Regions from separate parts of the Burkholderia sp. FW306-1C-G01B genome, predicted to be linked through region 2. Evidence: riboswitches for the same ligand, from Rfam matches in the RefSeq annotation. Region 2 holds a riboswitch; the other holds the start of a gene.
What was found. A riboswitch is a leader RNA that binds a small molecule or an ion and turns the genes downstream of it on or off. The one in region 2 is predicted to bind thiamine pyrophosphate.

Region 1 (8,318 bases), on a different contig from region 2:
GAACGTGTCGGGCGTCGCCGGATAGGTGAGTGCGGCCTTCAACGTGCCGATCGGCAAATAGCTCGTCTGCGGCACGAACATCATCCGCGCGCCCACCGGCGCGTCGATCGCGCCGTCGCCGAACGGCCAGAGGCCCGCGAGCGCGCGCATGAACGTGCTCTTGCCGGAACCCGATTTACCGATCACGAGCCAGCGCGAACCCGGCTCGATCGTCACGTTGCCGATCTCCGCGAGCGCGTTGCCGTTCGGCAGCGCGAGCTTGAGCGACGACGTCGACAGCTTCGCCGCGTCGACGTAGTGCAGGTTGATGCCGCCGTGCTCGGTCGCGGGCGACAGGCTTTCCTTCAGGTGCGACGTGCCCATTACGCGCTTGAATTCGCGCAGACGGTTGACGGTGGCGCGCCATTCGACGAGGGTCGAGTAGCTGTTGATGAACCACGAGAACGAATCGCTGACGGTGCCGAACGCGGACGAGATCTGCATCAGCACGCCGAACGAGAACGCGCCCGCGAAGTACCGCGGCGCGGCGACGACGAGCGGGAAGATGATCGCGATCTGTCCGTAGAAGCTCAGCACGAACGTGAGGCGCTTCGTGTACTTCATCACGCGCCACCAGTTGTCGCGGATGCGCATGAAGAGGTTTTGCGCGTTGCCGGTCTCGGTTTTCTCGCCGTCGTAGAACGCGATCTGCTCGGCGTTCTCGCGCACGCGGATCAGCCCGAAGCGGAAATCGGCCTCGACGCGCTGCTGCTGGTAGTTGATCGACACGAGCGGATGGCCGACCTTCTGGATGATCAGCGAGCCGACCACCGCGTAGAGCGCGGCCGCCCACACCATGTAGCCGGGAATCGAGATCGGCGTGGCGCCGAGCGTGAACGTCAGCGCACCGGCGAGCGACCACAGGATCGTGATGAACGACACGAGCGTGACGACCGTCGACAGCAGGTCGAGCGACAGCGCGAGCGTCGTGGTCGAGAACGACTGGAGGTCGTCGGTGATCCGCTGGTCGGGGTTGTCCGCGAGGCGGTCGCGTTCGATCCGGTAGAACGCGCGATCGCCGAGCCACTGGCCGAGAAAACGGTCGGTGAGCCACTGGCGCCAGCGGAAGCCGAGCATCTGCCGCAGGTAGCGGCCGTACACCGCGAGGATGATGAACGCAAACGCGAGCGCGGAGAACTGCATCAGCAGGTGCGGGAAGTCGTGGACGTCCTTCGACTGCAGCGCGTTGTAGAACTCGGCGTTCCACTTGTTCAGCCGGACGTTGATCCACACCACGCAGAGGTTGATCGCGATGATCGTGACCAGCAGCCCCCACGCGACTTTCCATTCGGACGATACCCAGTAGGGCTTGATGAGGCTCCATGCGGATACCGGGCGCTCGTCCTGCGGCGCGTCGGAGGCGGCGGAGCGGACGGGGTCGATCGATTGGGTCATGTGCTTCCTGATGAGTAGCCGGCGCGCGGGCCGGGCGAAGCCGGGCGCGCGCCGCGATACGGCATGCCGGGGCGAGGCGCCGACTGACGGCGGGCGCTGCGGATGGTCGCCCGCGCGTCTTAAACGGCGCTTAAGGGCCGGCGGTGACGCGGCAACCGGCCGCTCGCGCGGCCGGCCTGCGGGCATTGTGCCAGAGCGGCGCGGCGCTCCGGCGAATTTGCCGCAAGGGGGACAGTTTGCGGCGCTTTCCGCTTTTATGGTCTAATGGCCAACGACGAAACAGGGGTGCTTTGCATGCGGCCGGCGGAAGTTCAGCGCGGTGCGGCGAGGCTGAGAAAGACCCTTCGCACCCGATCCGGGTAATACCGGCGAGGGAAGTTTCTGATCCCGCCGGGCCGCGCTGGCTGCCATCCCACATGGTCAGCGCCCGAGTCCCGCCCGGCCGGCCTTTGCTGCCGGTTTCGTCCTTTTGGGTACGCGTATTGCGCGTTACGGAAGGAATGATGACCGCACAATCTTCAGTCTTTTGCATGGCTCCCGGCCCGATGTCGCGTGCGTTCGCACGGGATGGCGCGTGCGCGTCGACGTTCGTCGTGCGCGCCCGCGCGGTTCGCGAGGAGCGTGCGCGATGAACGTTCAGGATTCACGGCCCGCACGGCCCGATTTCGCGGTGCTCGGCGGCGGCCTCGTCGGCCGCCTGATCGCATGGCGGCTCGCGGGCGACGGGCATCGCGTCGCGCTCTACGAGCGCGGCGGCCCGGACGGCGAGCAGTCGGCCGCGTGGATCGCGGCCGCGATGCTCGCGCCGCTCGCGGAAGCGGCGAGCGCGGAGCTGCTGATCACCGAGCTTGGCGTCGCGTCGCTCGCGCGCTGGCCGCAGTGGCTCGCCGAGCTGCCCGAACCCGTATTCTTCCAGCATCACGGCACGCTCGTCGTCTGGCATCACGCGGACCGCGCGGAGGCGCCGCTGTTCGAGCGGCGCGTGCGCGCGAACGCGCCGGCCGACCTGTTCGACGGCGGCTTCGTCACGCTCGCGGGGACGCAGGTCGATGCGGCCGAACCCGCGCTCGCGGGCCGCTTCGCGCGCGGCCTGCTGCTGCCGCGCGAAGGCCAGCTCGACAACCGCCAGGCGCTGCGCGCGCTCGCGGCGGGCCTCGCCGAACGCGGCGTCGACCTGCACTGGCACGTCGCGATCGACGATGCGAACCTTCCCGCCGCGCATTTCACGATCGATTGCCGCGGGCTCGGCGCGAAATCCGCGCTGCCCGCGCTGCGCGGCATCCGCGGCGAAGTCGCGCGCGTGCATGCGCCCGGCATCGGGCTCACCCGGCCCGTGCGGCTGCTGCATCCGCGCTATCCGCTGTATATCGCGCCGAAGCAGGACGATCTCTACGTAATCGGCGCGACCGAGGTGGAGGGCGAGGACATGTCGCCCGTCAGCGTGCGCTCCGCGCTCGAACTGCTGAGCGCGGCGTTCTCCGTGCATCCGGCGTTCGGCGAGGCGCGCATCCTCGAACTCAATGCGCAGTGCCGGCCGACGCTGCCCGATCATCGCCCGGCGGTGATCTGGGACGGCGCGTCGACGCTCGCCGTCAACGGCCTGTACCGGCACGGCTTCATGATCGCGCCGGAAGTCGCGCACGCGGCGGCGGCGTTCGCCGAAGCCGCGCTCGGCGGCGCGTTCGGCGATGCCGACGCGTTCGCCGCGTGGCGCGCCGCCGCGCGCTGGCCGACGCTCCTTCACCACCGCAACGACGCGCGCCAGCCGGCCTGACGCGCGCCGCCGACCGAATCCGACGAAGCCTCATGGATATCCAGATCAACCAACAGACCCTGACGCTGCCCGACGGCGCGACGGTGGCCGACGCGCTCGCCGCGTACGGCGCGCGTCCGCCGTACGCGGTCGCGCTGAACGGCAACTTCGTCGCGCGCACGCAGCATGCGGCGCGCGCGCTCGCGGCGGGCGACAAGCTCGACGTCGTGCACCCCGTCGCGGGCGGCTGAGCGCCGCCGGTTCGTCCCCGCATTTCCAGGAAAACGACATGACGTCCCTCACATCCGCCGACGCGTTGACGCTGTACGGCGAAACCTTCGCGAGCCGCGTGCTGCTCGGCACGTCGCGCTATCCGTCGCTGCAGTCGCTGTCCGATTCGATCGCCGCGTCGCGGCCCGGGATGGTGACGGTCGCGCTGCGCCGCCAGATGACGGGCGGCACGGCCGAAGCCGGCTTCTTCGACCTGCTCAAGCGCCACGCGGTGCCGCTGCTGCCGAACACGGCCGGCTGCCAGACCGTCGCCGAGGCCGTGACGACCGCGCACATGGCGCGCGAGGTGTTCGGCACCGACTGGATCAAGCTCGAGCTGATCGGCGACGACTACACGCTGCAGCCCGACCCGGTCGGGTTGATCGAGGCCGCTGCGCAACTGGTGAAGGACGGTTTCAAGGTGCTGCCGTACTGCACCGAGGATCTCGTGATCGGTCGGCGCCTGCTCGACGCCGGCTGCGAGGCGCTGATGCCGTGGGGCGCGCCGATCGGCACGGGCAAGGGCGTCGTGAACCCGTACGGCTTGCGCGTGCTGCGCGAGCGGCTGCCCGACGTGCCGCTGATCGTCGACGCGGGGCTCGGCGTGCCGTCGCACGCGTGCCAGGTGATGGAGTGGGGCTTCGACGGCGTGCTGCTGAACACGGCGGTGTCGCAGGCCACGCACCCCGAGATCATGGCGCGCGCCTTTGCGCAGGGCGTCGAGGCTGGCCGCGCCGCGTATCTCGCCGGGCCGATGGACGCGCGCGAAACCGCGCACGCGAGCACGCCAGTCGTCGGGATGCCGTTCTGGCACCAGGACGGGGGCGGCGCGTGAGCGGCGCGCGTTTCGCCGATACATTCTGGCCGCCGGCCGACGAACTGGCCGAAGCGGCCGAGCGGATTCGCGCAAGGCTCGGCGACTGGCCGGGCACGGCGGCGCCGTGGCGGCTTTGCGTGGCGGCGCCCGACGTGCCGGCCGACGGCGACGTGCTGATCGTGTCGGCCGGCGACCGCACCGCGCAGGCGCGCGCGTCGGCCGCGTCGCGACCGGCGTCGCCCGATGCGGTCGCGATCGAATTCGGCGAGCAGGACGCGGTGCTGCATGCGGCGGGCGCGCGCTACGCGCTCGACGCCGCGCATCCGCTCGCGGACGACTGGATCGCGGCGCTCGCCGCATTTCTCGATTGCGGCTTCGCGCCGGTCGACGCGCTGGTGCTCGCGCTGGCGTGGCGCGACGGCGACGAGACGCGTGCGACCGACGCATGGCCGGTCGACGCCGCGCGGTTCCCGCGCGTCGCCGGGCTGCCGGCCGCGCCCGAGCCCGCGTTCGCGCCGTGCCCGGCGCAACTCGGCCTGTATCCGGTCGTGCCGGACGCCGAATGGGTCGAACGCGTGCTCGATTGCGGCGTGCGGACCGTGCAACTGCGCATGAAAGGTGCGGCGCCGGACGCGTTGCGCCGGGAAATCGCGCGTGCGGTCGCGGCCGGGCGTCGTTATCCCGATGCGCGCGTGTTCATCAACGATCACTGGCAGATCGCTGCAGATGAAGGTGCATACGGCGTTCATCTGGGCCAGGAAGATCTCGAAACGGCCGATCTGGCCGCGATCGCGCGTGCGGGCCTGCGGCTCGGGCTGTCGAGCCATGGTTATTACGAAATGTTGCGGGCGCTGCACGAGCGCCCGAGCTATCTCGCGCTCGGCCCCGTGTACGCGACCGCGACCAAGGCCGTTGCCGCGCCGCCGCAGGGCCTCGCACGGATTGCCCGCTACGCGCGCTTTGCGGGCGCGCGGGCGCCGCTCGTCGCGATCGGCGGAGTGGGGCTCGACACGTTGCCGGACGTGCTGGCGACGGGCGTCGGCAGCGTCGCGGTGGTCAGTGCGGTTACAGGCGCAGCCGACTATCGGACAGCGCTTATTGCATTGCAGCAATGTTTTCCCGGACAATTTGACAATCATTGACCGCAGGGCCCGGAACGGCGTCACGACATCATTCCAATGCAGGCCCTATAATTCGGCGTTCTGCGTAAAAGGACTGTCCGCTCCGTGAGCCCCACTCCTACCGAGACCCTGCTGGAACTTCGCGATGTCGACTTTGGCTACGGCGATCGCCTCGTCCTGTCCAACCTGAACCTGCGCTTCGGGCGCGGGCAGGTCGTCGCGGTCATGGGCGGGTCGGGTTGCGGCAAGACGACCGTGCTGCGCCTGATCGGCGGCCTCGTGCGCGCGCGCCGCGGCCAGGTGCTGTTCGACGGCGCCGATGTCGGCGCGCAAACGCGCGACGGCCTGTATGCGCTGCGCCGCAAGATGGGCATGCTGTTCCAGTTCGGTGCGTTGTTCACCGACATGTCGGTGTTCGAGAACGTCGCGTTCGCGCTGCGCGAGCACACCGACCTGCCCGAAGACCTGATCCGCGATCTCGTGCTGATGAAGCTCAACGCGGTTGGCCTGCGCGGCGCGCGCGACCTGATGCCGTCCGAGGTGTCGGGCGGGATGGCGCGCCGCATCGCACTGGCGCGCGCGATCGCGCTCGATCCGCAGCTCATCATGTACGACGAACCGTTCGCGGGCCTCGATCCGATCTCGCTCGGCATCACCGCGAACCTGATCCGCACGCTGAACCAGGCGCTCGGCGCGACGTCGATCCTCGTCACGCACGACGTGCCGGAATCGTTCGCGATCGCCGACTACGTGTATTTCCTGGCCAACGGCGGCGTGCTAGCGCAGGGCACGCCCGACGAGCTGCGCGCGTCGACCGACCCGAGCGTGCGGCAGTTCATCGACGGCGCGCCGGACGGCCCGTTCAAATTTCACTACACGAGCCCGCCGCTTGCAGCGGATTTCGGGCTCGGCGGAGGGCGCGCATGATCAGCGCGATCGGACGTTACGTCATCGGCGGCCTCGAGCGCACGGGCTACGGCACGCGCCTGTTCGTGCGCCTCGTGCTGGAATTCTTTCCGCTGCTGCGCCGGCCGCGGCTTGTCACGAAGCAGATCCACTTCCTCGGCAACTATTCGTTCGTGATCATTGCCGTGTCGGGGCTGTTCGTCGGCTTCGTGCTCGGCCTGCAGGGGTATTACACGCTGAACCGCTACGGGTCCGAGCAGGCGCTCGGCCTCCTGGTCGCGCTGTCGCTCGTGCGCGAGCTTGGGCCCGTCGTCACCGCGCTGCTGTTCGCGGGCCGCGCGGGCACGTCGCTCACGGCCGAGATCGGCCTGATGAAGGCCGGCGAGCAGCTCACCGCGCTCGAGATGATGGCGGTCGACCCGATCAAGACGGTGATCGCGCCGCGCATGTGGGCGGGCATCATCGCGATGCCGTTCCTGGCCGCGATCTTCAACGCGGTGGGCGTGCTCGGCGGCTACTTCGTCGGCGTCGTGCTGATCGGCGTCGATCCGGGCGCGTTCTGGTCGCAGATGCAGAGCGGGGTGCAGGTCTGGGCCGACGTCGGCAACGGCGTGCTGAAGAGCATCGTGTTCGGGTTCGCCGTGACCTTCATTGCGCTGTACCAGGGGTATGAAGCGAAGCCCACGCCCGAAGGCGTGTCGCGCGCGACCACCAAGACGGTCGTGTTCGCGTCGCTCGCCGTACTCGGCCTCGATTTCCTGCTGACCGCGCTGATGTTCAGCTAGGCCTCAGCCAAGCCATATTTTGGGATGACGATGAAAAAGACTGCTCTCGACTTCTGGGTCGGCCTGTTCGTGGTGGTGGGCTTCCTTGCGGTGCTGTTCCTGGCGCTGAAGGTCGGCAACATGAGCTCGCTGTCGTTTCAGCCGACCTATGCGGTGAGGATGAAATTCGACAATATCGGCGGGCTGAAGCCGCGCGCGGCCGTGAAGAGTGCCGGCGTCGTGGTCGGCCGCGTGAAGTCGATCGGCTTCGACACCAACACCTACCAGGCGCTCGTGACGATCGATGTCGACGGCCAGTATCAGTTCCCGAAGGATTCGTCGGCGAAGATCCTGACGTCGGGCCTGCTCGGCGAGCAATATATCGGCCTCGATCCGGGCGGCGACACCGAAATGCTGAAGGCAGGCGACACGATCACGATGACGCAGTCGGCGATCGTGCTCGAGAACCTGATCGGCCAGTTCCTGTACAGCAAGGCCGCCGATGCGGGCGGCGCGAAGCCGGCGGCCGGCGCGCCGGCCGCGCCCGCACCGGTGGCGGTGCCGGCGTCCGCCGTGTCCGCCGCGCCCGGTTCGGCAGCGCAATAACCACACGAGAGAATACAAGAGGGGAATGACCATGCAGACGATCCGCATCAGGCACGCCGCGCTCGCGGTGGCGGCAGTCGCCGCGTTGAGCGGTTGCGCGACCGTGCAGACGCCGACCAAGGGCGATCCGCTTGAAGGCTTCAACCGGACGATGTACAAGTTCAACGACACGGTCGACACGTACGCACTGAAGCCGGTCGCGCAGGGTTACCAGAAGGTCGTGCCGCAGCCGGTGCGCGACAGCGTGACGAACTTCTTCTCGAACATCGGCGACGTTTACGTTGCGGCGAACAACATCGTGCAGTTGCGGATCGCGGACGGCGTCGGCGACATCATGCGCGTCGTGATCAACACGGTGTTCGGCGTCGGCGGCCTGTTCGACGTCGCGACGATCGCGAAGCTGCCGAAACACACCGCCGACTTCGGGGTCACGATGGGCCGCTACGGCGTGCCGTCGGGCCCGTATCTCGTGCTGCCGCTGCTCGGCCCGAGCACGGTGCGCGACACGGCCGGCCTCGGCGTCGACTATGTCGGCAACCCGCTGACCTATGTGAAGCCGGACGGCCTGAGCTGGGGCCTGTTCGGCGTGAATCTCGTCAACACGCGCGCGAACCTGCTCGGCGCGGGCGACGTGCTGGATGCCGCGG
Region 2 (8,318 bases):
GCACATGACAATCCGGTGGCATGGGGCGATGGCATGACCGTGCGTCGTGGCCGCATGGCGTGCGTGGCGGCGCGGGAAAACCCGCGGCGGACAGCCCCACGCGCGGGCGGGCGTTGCCGTCGGATGAATGCCGGCGCGCCGGGGGAACCGGTTGCGCTCGGCCGTCGGCGGTCACCGCACGACGGTCGGCAGCGCGTGCGCGTTGATTCTCAGGTCGCTTCGCCGCTACGCGGCCCCAGACCGGGAATCCGCTTGATCACGCCGGTCGCGAGCGCGGTGCCGACGAGCACGATCGCGCAGCCTTCGATCATCACGGCCGACACGTGTTCGTCGAGGAACAGCGCGCCCCACAGCAGGCCGAATACCGGGATCACGAACGTCACGGTAATCGCGCGGGCGGGGCCGACATGCGCGATCAGGTAGAAGAAGATGAAATACGCGATGCCCGTGCATGCGATGCCGAGGCCGAGCACGGCGCCCCATGCGTGCGCGCCGACCGACGCGGCCGGCCAGGTGGCGATCGCGAACGGCAGCAGCAGGACGGTCGAGCCGATCATGCTGCCGGTCGCGTTGACGAGCGGGTCGACGCCGCTGAGCTTGCGCTTCGTGTAATTGGCCGCGATGCCGTACAGCAGTGTCGCGCCGAGCGCCGCGGCGGCGGCAAGCGCCGTCGTGCCGGCGCCCGTGTCGTCGTGCGCATTCGCGATCTGGTTCCACACGAGCGTGATCACGCCGGCAAAACCGATCACGAGGCCGAGCGCGCGCGGCAGCGACAGTTTGTCCTTCAGCCACAGGTAGGCCACGAGCGCGCCCCACAGCGGCGTCGTCGCGTTGATCACCGACGTCAGGCCGGCCGACAGCGTCAGTTCGGCGAACGCGAACAGGCAGAACGGTATGCCCGAGTTCAGCGCGCCGACGACGAACAATGGCCATGCATGACGGCGCAGCCGCGCGCCGAGATCGGCGGGTTTGAAGCGCGTCAGCGCAAAGCCGGTGAGAAACAGCGCACCGATGCCCACGCGCAGCGCCATCAGCGGCGCGACGCCGAAATCGATCACGCCGATCCGGATGAACAGGAACGACGCGCCCCACAGGGCAGCGAGCACGGTCAGCAGAATGGCGTTCTTGGGCGACATCGATCGGGAGGGAGAGGGACGGGATGCGGAGGATCTTACACCGCGTTACCACGCCGTCGTTTCACGATTCGATGAAACGACAAGAAACGGCAAGAAACGGGAATGCCGCCGGTTGCGGGCGGAGGGTCGGCTGCCGGCGGTATTGCCGTTCAGTGATGGCGCCAGCCGCCGCCGCGTCCGCCGAAACCGAAATTGAGCGACAGCGCCGGTCCCCAATAGCCGCCCCACGCCGGGCCGTAAGCGGGCGCGTACGCAGGCGCCGGATAGTAGTAGGCGGGGCCCGGCTCGACGTACACGGGCGCCGGCTGCACCGGTGCCGCCGTGTAATAGCCGCCAGGATAATAGCCGTACGGGTAGTAGCAGCCGGCGAGCGTCGTGCAGGCGAGCGCCGCGGCGACGAGGGTCCTGTTCATGATGTCTCTCCGGCGGAGCCGGCAATCGGCAGATGCTTAAGCTTAGGCCGCGCGCCGATGACACGGTGTGCAAAACGGTAACGGATCATTTCCGGATCGCTGCTGCCCGTGTTGCGGCGCCACATGCGAAAACGGCGCTTCCGCACTGCGGAAACGCCGTCTGATTGAAATGTTGCGCCGCGTCTGGCAGACGGCGTCTAGCCGTTTTACTTGCCGATCTGGTTGCCGATGATGCCGCCAGCCGCCGCGCCGCCCAGCGTCGACAGCGCGTTGCCGCCGATCGCCGCGCCGGCGACGCCGCCGACACCCGCACCGATTGCCGTGTCGCGCTGGCGTCTCGTCATCGAATCGCAGGCCGACAGGCTTGTCACCGTTGCGACGAGGAGCGCGCATACCCCAATACGCCGAATCGATTTCATGATCGTTGTCCTGTGGTTGTGAACGGAGGACGCGCGACCGGCGGGCGGCCACGCATGTTTTCAATCTACGCGCCGTCCCGCGCCGCTGCTGTAAGGACTTGTTAAGCCTCGCGCGGTTTCGTAATCATTTGTTTCTCCGTGCGCCGGCAGGCACGCGACATGCGCAGAGCACGCGACATGCGTAAAAAAGCCCGCTCGAAAGCGGGCTTCGTGCATCGCGATGCGTTTCCGGTGCGGATCGCCGCGTTCGCTCGTTCGCTTATTGACGGTGATAGATCTCGGCGCCGGTCTTGACGAACTCGACCGCCTTCACTTCCATCCCCTTCTTCAGCGCTTCGGTTTCCGACACGCCCTGCTGCGCGGCAAATTCGCGCACGTCCTGCGTGATCTTCATCGAGCAGAAGTGCGGGCCGCACATCGAGCAGAAGTGCGCGACCTTCGCCGAATCCTTCGGCAGCGTTTCGTCGTGGAATTCGCGCGCCTTGTCCGGATCGAGACCGATGTTGAACTGGTCTTCCCAGCGGAATTCGAAGCGCGCCTTCGACAGCGCGTTGTCGCGCACCTGTGCGCCCGGGTGACCCTTGGCGAGGTCGGCGGCGTGCGCGGCGAGCTTGTACGTGATGATGCCTTCCTTCACGTCGTCCTTGTTCGGCAGGCCGAGGTGCTCCTTCGGCGTCACGTAGCACAGCATCGCGGTGCCGAACCAGCCGATCATCGCGGCGCCGATGCCCGACGTGATGTGGTCGTAGCCCGGTGCGATGTCGGTGGTGAGCGGCCCGAGCGTGTAGAACGGCGCTTCCTTGCACCAGTCGAGCTGGAGATCCATGTTCTCCTTGATCAGCTGCATCGGCACGTGGCCGGGGCCTTCGATCATCACCTGCACGTCGTGCTTCCACGCGATCTGCGTGAGTTCGCCGAGCGTCTTCAGCTCGCCGAGCTGCGCTTCGTCGTTCGCGTCGTAGATCGAGCCGGGACGCAGGCCGTCGCCGAGCGAGAAGCTCACGTCGTACGCCTTCATGATCTCGCAGATCTCTTCGAAGTGTTCGTACAGGAAGCTTTCCTTGTGATGCGCGAGGCACCACTTCGCCATGATCGAGCCGCCGCGCGACACGATGCCGGTCATCCGGTTCGCGGTGAGCGGCACGTACTGCAGGCGCACGCCCGCGTGGATCGTGAAGTAGTCGACGCCTTGCTCGGCCTGTTCGATCAGCGTGTCGCGGAAGATTTCCCAGGTCAGGTCCTCGGCCTTGCCGTTGACCTTTTCGAGTGCCTGGTAGATCGGCACGGTGCCGATCGGCACCGGGCTGTTGCGGATGATCCACTCGCGCGTTTCATGGATGTGCTTGCCGGTCGACAGGTCCATCACCGTGTCGCCGCCCCAGCGGATCGCCCACGTCATCTTGTCGACTTCCTCGCCGATCGACGACGTGACGGCCGAGTTGCCGATGTTCGCGTTGATCTTCACGAGGAAGTTGCGGCCGATGATCATCGGCTCCGATTCCGGATGGTTGATGTTCGCGGGGATGATCGCGCGGCCGCGCGCGATTTCGTCGCGCACGAATTCGGGCGTGATCTCGGCCAGCGCATTCGCGCCGAATGCGGCAGCGCCGAACGCCTGGCCCGGATGCTGGCGCCCCATCATTGCGGCGAGCTTCGCGCCGTTCGGGCCGCTCGACTTCAGGCTCTCGATGTACTCGGCGCGACGCTGGTTCTCGCGGATCGCGATGTATTCCATTTCCGGCGTGATGATGCCCTGACGCGCGTAGTGCATCTGCGTGACGTTCTTGCCGGCCTGCGCGCGGCGCGGGTTGCGGTGCAGGCCCGGGAAACGCAGGTCGGCGGTGGCCGGATCGGCCGCGCGCTCGAGGCCGTATCGGCTCGACAGGCCGGGGAGCACTTCGGTGTCGCCGCGCGCTTCGATCCAGCGCTGGCGCAGCGCGGGCAGGCCCGCGCGGATGTCGATCTTGGCTTCCGGATCGGTGTAGGGGCCCGACGTGTCGTACACGTAGATCGGCGGATTCTTTTCGCCGCCGAAACCGGTCGGCGTGTCGGCCTGCGTGATTTCGCGCATCGGTACGCGGATGTCGGGCTGCGAGCCGGTCACATAGACTTTCCGCGAATTCGGCAGCGGCGCGACGGCAGCGGCATCGACGTGGGCGTCGGCGGACAGAAACTTCGGATTGGCGTTCATGCGATCTCCTGTGTGAGCGCCGGACAGGCGCTTCGGCGCTTGCCCGGAGCCCTTGGCGAATGTGGGGCTCGAGCTAAGCAGGAGACGAGGCTTGGTGAGGCGGCGGATTTCGTCAGAAGGATGGCGGCGGAATCCGTACGCTTCCCTGCGCTGGCATTATCCAGATCAGGTTCAAAGGGTATTTCTCACCCGCAATGCCGGTTTGTTGACCGGGCGCATTGCAGGACCCCCGCGTTAGCAGCGCACACGATACACTGGCTTTGCGGCGGTTTCAACCGGTGGCAGATCGGTTGCCGCGGTGCAGTTGCAGCATTGCGGGCGGCGCGCCTGCCGCGCAAGACGCGATGCATGACACCGCCGCACGGCCCTGCAGCCCGGCTGACAACGACGGCGCGGTGCAGCATTGCGGCACTTTTGGCAGCCCCTCAAAAAATATTTTCGAAACGACTGTCATTTCCCGCGACGTCCTCCGTCTATTCGGCTCCTCAAACCCATGTTTCGGAGAGATGTCATGAAAAAAGTACTGATCGCAGCCTGTGTCGCCGGTTTCGCCATGGTCGCAACGGGCGCGTATGCGCAGAACGACGCGATGTCGAAGGAAGGTTCGTCGATGTCGAAGGACGCGATGGGCCACGACGCGATGGCGAAGGACGACGCGATGGCCAAGGACGGCGCGATGAAGAAGGGCGCCATGAAGAAGCACGCGATGAAGAAGGACGCGATGTCGCACGACTCGATGGGCAAGCCGAAGTCGGACGACAAGATGGCCCCGTCGAACTGACGGAAACGGACGGAGCGCGGCCGACGCGCGTGTCGCCGCTGCGTGCCGGGACGGCACGCGGGGCACGCGCCACGCCGCGCGTCAGCGCATGCGTTGCGTGGCCGGTCTCCGGCCCCGTCTCGCGCTCCGTCGCCTCATTCCGGGAGTTTTCATCATGCAAACCGTTCCCGCCACCGGGCGCGCGGCCGCCACGCCACCCGCACGTCCGATCCATCCGCTGTGGGTGCGCGCGAGCCACTGGCTCAACGCGCTCGCGGCCGTGCTGATGGCGCTGTCCGGCTGGCGCATCTACGACGCGTCGCCGATCTATCCGCCGTTCACGTTTCCTCACGGCATCACGATCGGCGGCTGGCTCGGCGGTGCGCTGCAATGGCATTTCGCGGCGATGTGGCTGCTCGTCGGCAACGGGCTGTTCTACCTCGCGATGTCGCTTGCGACCGGGCGCCTTGTGCGCAAGATGCTGCCCGTCACGCCGGCGTCCGTGTGGCGCGACGTACGCGCCGCGCTCGGCGGGCGGTTGTCGCACGCCGACCTGAGCGTCTACAACGCGGTGCAGCGCGCGGCGTACCTGACCGCGATCGTCGATCTCGTCGTGCTGGTGCTGTCGGGGCTCGCGATCTGGAAGTCCGTGCAGTTCCCACTGTTGCGCGAGCTGTTCGGCGGTTACGACAACGCGCGCGTCGTGCATTTCTGGGCGATGTCGCTGCTCGTCGCATTTTTTGTCGTACACGTCGCAATGGCGCTGCTGGTGCCGCGCTCGCTGCTCGCGATGCTGCGCGGCCGCTGACCCGCGAGCCGCGGGCGAAGGAAATCATCATGTCGGAATCCGAAAACAGGCGCGGCCAGCCGCGCTGGACCCTCGACCGGAAGTCGCTCGAACTCGACGTGCGCCGCGAGCTCGAGATGCCGTCGCGGCGGCTTTTCAACCGGCGCGTGCTGACGCTCGGCGGGCTGACGATGCTGACCGGCTGCACGCTGCAGGACGATGCGTCGGTCAACACGTTCCTCGAGAAAGTGTCGCGCATGAACGATCGCGTGCAGGCCTGGCTGTTCAGCCCCGACCGGCTCGCGCCGACCTACACCGAAGCCGACATCACGCGGCCGTTCCCGTTCAACGCGTACTACGGGATCGACGACGTGCCGCACGTCGATGCGTCGACGTATCGGCTCGTGCTGTCCGGCCGCGTGACGGGCAAGCGCGTGTGGACGCTCGACGAGCTGTATGCGCTGCCGCACGCGGAGCAGATCACGCGGCATATCTGCGTGGAAGGGTGGAGCGCGATCGGCCGCTGGGGCGGCACGCCGTTCGGCGCGTTCCTCGCGCGCGCCGGCGCCGACACGCGTGCGAAATACGTCGGCTTCAAGTGCGCGGACGACTACTACGAGAGCATCGACATGCCGACCGCGCTGCATCCGCAGACGCTGCTCGCGTTCGACTACGACGGCCGCCGGCTGCCGCCGGAATTCGGTTTTCCGATGAAGCTGCGGATGCCGACCAAGCTCGGCTACAAGAACCCGAAGCACATCATGGAAATCTTCGTGACCGATACGTTTCCGGGCGGCTACTGGGTCGATCAGGGGTACAACTGGTTCGGCGGGTCGTGAGCGCCGCGCGGCGCACGGCGTGTGCCGCGCGCCACCTGCGCAGGTCAGAAGGTTTCCCAGTCGTCCGCTTTGCCTGCTGTGGCAAGCGCCGGTGCGGCTGACGCAGCCGCGGGTGCGGCAGCCGGGCGGGTGACGACGCGTCGCGTGACCGGGCGCGGAGCCGGTGCACGCGGCGCGGTAGCGGGCGCCTTGACTGCCGTGGCCGGTGCGGCCGCGCCGCTGTCGGCGAGCTTGAACACCGCTATCGCGTGCTTCTGCTGCCCGGCCTGCTGTTCGAGCGATTGCGCGGCGGCGGACGCCTGTTCGACGAGCGCCGCGTTCTGCTGCGTGACTTCGTCCATCTGGCCGACCGCGATGTTGACCTGCTCGATCCCGCGGCTCTGCTCGTCGGACGCGGCCGAGATCTCCGCGTTGATGTCGGCGACGCGGCGGATCGCCTGCTGCACGTCGCCCATCGTGCGGCCGACCGCTTCTGCCTGCGCCGAGCCGTCGCGGACTGTCTCGACCGAGCGCTGGATCAGCTCCTTGATTTCCTTCGCGGCGCTCGACGCGCGCTGCGCGAGGCTGCGCACCTCGCCCGCGACGACCGCGAAGCCGCGGCCCTGTTCGCCGGCGCGCGCGGCCTCGACCGCGGCGTTCAGCGCGAGGATGTTGGTCTGGAATGCGATGCTTTCGATCAGCCCCGTGATGTCCGCGATCTTCGACGAGCTCGCGCTGATTTCGGTCATCGTCACGAGCATGCGCTGCACGACCTCGCTGCCGTTGTCGGCGACCTCCGACGCATTGGTCGCGAGCGTCGTCGCCTGGCGCGCGTTGTCCGAGTTCTGCTTGACCGTCGCGGTCAGCTCTTCCATGCTCGCGGCGGTTTCCTCGAGCGACGCGGCCTGTTCCTCGGTGCGCGACGACAGGTCCATGTTGCCGGCCGAGATCTCGCTCGACGCGACCGAGATCGATTCGCTGGACGCCTTGATCCCGCGCACGATGCCCGCGAGTTGCGTGTCCATCTGGCGCAGCGCGACCAGCAGGCGGCCGAATTCGTCGTTCGAGCGGATCTCGATCGCGTTCTCGAGGTGGCCTTCGGCGATGCGCTGCGCGGTGTTCATCGCGGCGCCGAGGGGCTGCGAAATCGCACGCTGCAGATACTGCCATGCGCCGATCGCGGCGGCCACGCCGATCGCGACGGTGCCGAACGACGCCCACAGCAGCATGCGGAACGTGTCGTTGCCCTGGTCGGCCACTTCCTTGACCTGCTTCGCGTTGATTGCGATGTCCTCGTCGATGCTGTCGGCGAGCGCGGTGCCGAGGGGGCGGAGCTTGTCGATCGCCGCCGCCGTCGCGTCGGCGTTGCCCGATTCGACCGCACCGAGCGCGGTCGACGCGAGCGCGCGGAAATCGCCGAGCTGGCCGGCGATCCGGTCCGCGAGCTTGCGCTCGTCGGCGGCCGTCACCTTCGCCGGGTAGTAATCGTTCCACCCGGTCAGCACCTTTTTCTCGCGCTCGCGGATGCGCTCGACGATGGTCTTCACCTCGGCCGCGTCACGCGTTGCGACCAGCCGCTCGAGGTTCAGGCGCATCTGCAGCGCACCCGCCTGGGTGCTCGCGAGGTCCTCGATCGGCACCGTGCTGTCCGTGTACATCGAACTCATGGCGGAACTCAGCGTCGCGAGCCCCCGTGTTCCTTCCAGCCCGATTGCGATCATCACGATCACGCAAGCGCCGAATGCGATCGCGATCTTGAGCTTGATGGTGCCTGTCAGCTTGTTCATACCCAGC

Region 1: another riboswitch for thiamine pyrophosphate. It lies ahead of AC3WLY_RS26135 (FAD-dependent oxidoreductase); the one in region 2 lies ahead of thiC (phosphomethylpyrimidine synthase ThiC).

What each region holds. Positions count from the first base shown of each region.
Region 1 is NZ_JBYSWZ010000014.1:123,428-131,745, reverse strand. Features, by position in the region: gene AC3WLY_RS26140 (ABC transporter ATP-binding protein/permease) at 1-1,434, opposite strand, end outside; TPP riboswitch at 1,706-1,828, shown strand; gene AC3WLY_RS26135 (FAD-dependent oxidoreductase) at 2,063-3,208, shown strand; gene thiS (sulfur carrier protein ThiS) at 3,241-3,438, shown strand; gene AC3WLY_RS26125 (thiazole synthase) at 3,477-4,292, shown strand; gene thiE (thiamine phosphate synthase) at 4,289-5,416, shown strand; gene AC3WLY_RS26115 (ABC transporter ATP-binding protein) at 5,501-6,322, shown strand; gene mlaE (lipid asymmetry maintenance ABC transporter permease subunit MlaE) at 6,319-7,086, shown strand; gene mlaD (outer membrane lipid asymmetry maintenance protein MlaD) at 7,111-7,671, shown strand; gene AC3WLY_RS26100 (MlaA family lipoprotein) at 7,703-8,318, shown strand, end outside.
Region 2 is NZ_JBYSWZ010000004.1:99,782-108,099, forward strand. Features, by position in the region: gene AC3WLY_RS09965 (DMT family transporter) at 210-1,136, opposite strand; gene AC3WLY_RS09970 (hypothetical protein) at 1,286-1,549, opposite strand; gene AC3WLY_RS09975 (YMGG-like glycine zipper-containing protein) at 1,756-1,968, opposite strand; gene thiC (phosphomethylpyrimidine synthase ThiC) at 2,228-4,159, opposite strand; TPP riboswitch at 4,284-4,400, opposite strand; gene AC3WLY_RS09985 (pentapeptide MXKDX repeat protein) at 4,671-4,940, shown strand; gene AC3WLY_RS09990 (cytochrome b/b6 domain-containing protein) at 5,095-5,727, shown strand; gene AC3WLY_RS09995 (molybdopterin-dependent oxidoreductase) at 5,757-6,545, shown strand; gene AC3WLY_RS10000 (methyl-accepting chemotaxis protein) at 6,590-8,311, opposite strand.